Regions from separate parts of the Exiguobacterium sp. R-39 genome, predicted to be linked through region 1. Evidence: predicted binding sites of a transcription regulator. Region 1 holds the regulator's gene; the other holds the start of a gene.

Region 1 (2,404 bases):
GTTTTTCGAGACGGCTTCTTCGTAGCCGACAGCGAGTTGATTGACCTGCAGCACATCATTGCCGCTCTGCTTTTCAATCGGGAATGACAGAACCGTACTGCGTTCGTCACCGTCCGGACGGTCGATCCGGTCGACTTTTTCGAGACGCTTGCGGACACTTTGCGCCCGTTTCGTCGTCGTCGCACGGGCGATGTTACGCTGGATGAAGTCCTGCATCTTCGCGATGTCTTCCTGCTGCTGTTCGAACTGTTTCATTTCCTGTTCGTACAGTGCCGCTTTTTGTTCGAGATACTTCGTATAGTTGCCTGTGAATTTCCGCGACACGTTCCGGGACAATTCATAGACGACGTTGACGACTTGATCGAGGAAATAGCGGTCATGGGAAACGATCAGGACAGCACCACGGTAACCGGACAGGTAGCTTTCGAGCCAGGACAACGTATCGATGTCGAGGTGATTGGTCGGCTCATCGAGAATCAACAGTTCCGGTGCCTGGAGTAACATCTTCGCCAGGGCAAGCCGGGTCCGCTGTCCACCGGAAAGCGTCTGAATCCGGCGGGAATAATCGTCCGGATAAAAACGCATCCCGTGTAAGACAGAGCGGATGTTGGCTTCGAACTGATAGCCGCCGGCTTCCGAGAAGTCGTGTTGCGCTTGATCGTACGTTTTCAGGAGACGGTCATAGGCAGTCGGATCATTTAAAATGTGCTCCATGCCCATTTCGATTTCCATCCGACGAAGCGCCCGTTCCTGATCCTGCAGATGCTCAAAGACGGTCAGCATCTCGTTCCAAATCGATTCGTTCGACTCGAGTCCGCTGTCCTGCGCGAGATAACCAATCCGGACTTCCTTGCTTTTCATGATCTCCCCCGAGTCATGTGACAGCTCCCCGGCGATGATTTTTAAAAGTGTCGATTTTCCGGCACCGTTTCGTCCGACGAGGGCAATCCGGTCCCGTTCCTGTACTTCGAGTTTAATATTGTCTAAAATCGGCTCTACGCCGAATGATTTTGAGAGTTGGTTTACTTGTAAGAGAATCATATCCATCCATCCTTCCACCCTTTAGTCTATCACGAAAAATCCTGCCGAATATAATATTTGTTACTCTATGTGAAGTGGTTTACAATCAAGGAGAGTAGAATTCTTTGCATTGATTTGGGTGCCACGTCAGAACGTGGCCGAAGGGGGAACTGCAGTATGAATGGGCCAGACACAAAAATACCACAAGCAACGGCGAAACGACTGCCGTTATATTATCGTTTTATCCAAAGTCTCTATAACTCCGGCAAGCTGCGCGTCTCGTCAGCAGAGCTCAGCGAAGCGGTCAAAGTCGACTCTGCGACGATCCGTCGTGACTTTTCCTACTTTGGGGCGTTAGGGAAAAAAGGGTACGGTTATAACGTTCAACATTTGTTAACATTTTTCCGAAAGACACTCAACCAAGACGAGGTCACGAATGTCGCCTTAATCGGGGTCGGACATCTCGGAACAGCGTTTGCAAATTATAACTTTTTAAAGAATAATAGTACTCGTATCGTCATCGCGTTTGACGCCGATGAAGACAAGGTCGGAACAACGACGCAGGACGTTCCGATTTATCACGTCTCGGATATGAAAGAACAAATCAAAGCGAACCATGTCGATGTCGCCATCTTGACGGTACCGTCGCAGTTCGCGCAGTCAGTAGCGGATGAGTTAGTTGAGTACGGTGTGACCGGCATTCTGAACTTTACACCGGCCCGGTTGAATGTCCCGGCCCACGTCCGGGTGCATCACATCGATCTGTCAATCGAGCTGCAGTCGCTCGTCTATTTCATGAAGCATTATTCGCAATCAGCTGAAGGAGTGAAATCATAATGGAAAACTTAATCCCGTTAACACTTGGTATTGGACCGGCAAGCATCGCCTTGATCGGTGTCGTCGCCCTCATTATCTTCGGACCGAAGAAATTACCGGAACTCGGCCGCGCGGCCGGTCAAACGTTAAAAGAGTTCAAGAGTGCGACACACGGCATCATGGAAGATGATAAGGATAAAAAGGACGAAATGAAAGAGAAGTGAGTGAATCATGGCGATCGATCAAGAACAGAGTGTGACATCGCACTTAGATGAACTGCGTAAGCGGATCATCTGGTCGCTCATCATCGTGGTAGTCATGTTTATCGCAGCCTTTCCGCTCGTCCGGCCGCTCGTCCGTTTCTTACAGGCCGACTTAAAGGAACTCGGAATCGGTTTAAATGCGTTTAACGTCGTTGATCCGTTGATGTTATATCTGAATCTTGCGTTCATCATCGCAATCGTCTTGGCGTCCCCGTTTTGGATGTACCAGCTTTGGGCGTTCATCCGTCCCGGTCTGCACGACCAAGAACAAAAAGCGACGTTGACGTACATTCCCGTGACGTTTT
Region 2 (2,404 bases), 440 kb from region 1:
GAGCCGTCCGCGCGTTTCCCGCAAACAGCCCAGCGTGTTTCCATCGTATCTCCTGTTTCTGATGGAACCCATCCGGCATACATGTGTTTAATATCCTGATTCGCCGTAAAGACCATCCGGACGAACTGTTTCCAGGCATCGATACCGTGCTGTTCCTGTCCGTTCAGGACGAATGTGATTTCGTCCGAGAACAGGGAAATCAAGTCATCAAAAGCTTTTTCATCGGTCCGGGAAGCATCAAATAAATCAAAATAGCGGTCAAGTGTAGTGGTGTTCATCATATATTCTCCTTTTAGTTACGAATCATTTTTTCTTCAATTAAACTCTGCAGTTTTGTCAGATGATCGGGCGGACAGTTCAAATAAATTTCACGGCGGATCGAGTCGATCGTCTCGCGTTTGAGTATCGATTGCCACGACTGTTCCGCTTCTGCCATCAGGTCGGACAATAAGCAGATGTTCTGATCCTGGATACCCATCAAGTCTTCGAAAACACCGCTTGAGGCATATAAGGATTGTTTGCCCTCGATTGCTTCATAGATATCAAACACACGAATCGTCTCCGGTGACGCTTTGAGCCGGAAGCCGCCTTTTGCACCGGGAACAGAAATCAGCAGATCCGCACTCACGAGCTTCCGGAGCAACTTTTGAAAGTAGGTTGGCGAAGCGCCAAGTTGCTGACTGATGAATTCGCCCGGCAACACACCTTTCTCCGGTAAAAACGTCAATAAGAGCATCGCATACACCGATTGTTCAACACCTGTCTTCATTTGCATGAAACATTCTCCTTTCTGTATAACGTGGATAACTATTGTCTATAATACATCCGGATAAATCAATTGTCCAACAAAAGGTCCCTCACAAAACCGTCACACCTTTTCGACAGCATACCCGTGGCATCAACAGAATGGATTCGGTATACTGAATGTACGATATGTGAAAATATTCACTAAAAGTCGTTCACACTTAGTGAAAGGACGTTTTCTTATGAATCCACTCAAAGGAATTATTACGATTCCGCGTACGATTTTTATACAACTGATGCTGGCCGCCGTCCTGATGGGAGTCGCCGTCATCGGACAATCCTATCTGATTGTCATCATCGTTGACCGGATTTTTCTGCAAGGGGATCCGTTCGCGGCAGTCATTCCGTTGCTCGGTGTCCTATTGGGGATGCTTGTCCTGCGCGTCGGCGTCACGTACTGGAACGGGCGCCTCGGAACGAGTCTTGCGGCACGCGTCAAACAAGATCTGCGTCAGGCGCTCGTCGCGAAATACACACGAAACTCTGTCGAGTCGATGCTTGAAGGACAATCCGGACAAAAGGTCAGTATCCTGATGGATTCCGTCGATGAGATGGACAGCTATTACAGCCAGTACCTGCCGAAGGTCATTCAGACATCGATTGTTCCGATGATGGTCTTGATTGCCGCCTTCAGCTATGACTGGGTCACGGGACTGGTCATGATGATTACCGCCCCGTTCATTCCGTTGTTTTACATCGTCATCGGGATCATGACGCAAAAGCGGGCCGATACGCAGCTTGAGAAGATGAATGCCTTTTCTGGTACGTTCCTCGATACGTTACAAGGATTGACGACGCTCAAGTTATTCGGGCGGGCGAAAGCTCAGCAGGACGTGATTGAACGAAGCAGTCTCGAATTTCGGGATGCGACGTTAACCGTCTTAAAACTCGCGTTCCTGTCGTCGTTGATGCTCGAATTCATCTCGATGCTCAGTATGGGGATGATTGCGCTTGAAGTCAGCTTACGGTTGATTTTGTTCCAAAGCATCACCTTTGTGCCGGCCTTCTTGATGTTGGTTCTGGCACCGGAATACTATCTGGCGTTAAAAGAGATGGGAGCTGCTTTCCATACCGGACGGGGCAGTGTCGCCGCCGCGAAACAGATTGCGGCCGAACTGACGGACGACGACCGGAATGTCGCTTTCGGACGAACGGAACTGCCGGCAGCCCGTCCGCCGCGAATTGAACTGAAAGACGTCGCGTTTTCGTACCGCGATGCCCGGTTTGCGATGGAACAGTTGAATTTGACGATTGAACCGTATCAAAAGGTTGCCTTGATCGGCCGCAGCGGTGCCGGAAAATCGACGGTCCTCCAATTGCTGGCTGGCCTTGCCGATCCGCAGGACGGACAGCTGTTGCTTGACGGTCAAGATCGTCAGACCATCACGGAATCCAGTTGGTTCAGCCAGCTCAGCTACATCTCGCAGCATCCGTATCTCTATGCCGGGACGCTGGCGGATAATATCGCCATCGGTGAATTGCGCGAAGCATCGCGGGCTGCGATTGAACAGGCGGCATCGGACGCCGGTCTGACCGAATTGATCGGACAGTTGCCGAACGGACTCGACACGATAATCGGAGAAGGCGGACGCGGCTTATC

Evidence for each region. The regulator Rex, encoded in region 1, represses fermentation and respiration genes when NADH is low (regulators of the CRP and FNR family bind a similar motif). The targets are predictions, from matches to a motif close to TTGTGAAATATTTCACAA.
Region 2: the regulator Rex is predicted to act here: its motif matches at 934-951, upstream of cydD (thiol reductant ABC exporter subunit CydD).

The regions. Positions count from the first base shown of each region.
Region 1 is NZ_CP187965.1:2,822,782-2,825,185, reverse strand. It holds gene ACP26N_RS14690 (ABC-F family ATP-binding cassette domain-containing protein) at 1-1,041, opposite strand, end outside; gene ACP26N_RS14685 (redox-sensing transcriptional repressor Rex) at 1,198-1,857, shown strand; gene ACP26N_RS14680 (twin-arginine translocase TatA/TatE family subunit) at 1,857-2,060, shown strand; gene tatC (twin-arginine translocase subunit TatC) at 2,068-2,404, shown strand, end outside.
Region 2 is NZ_CP187965.1:181,405-183,808, forward strand. It holds gene ACP26N_RS01090 (nuclear transport factor 2 family protein) at 1-281, opposite strand, end outside; gene ACP26N_RS01095 (RrF2 family transcriptional regulator) at 293-775, opposite strand; gene cydD (thiol reductant ABC exporter subunit CydD) at 987-2,404, shown strand, end outside.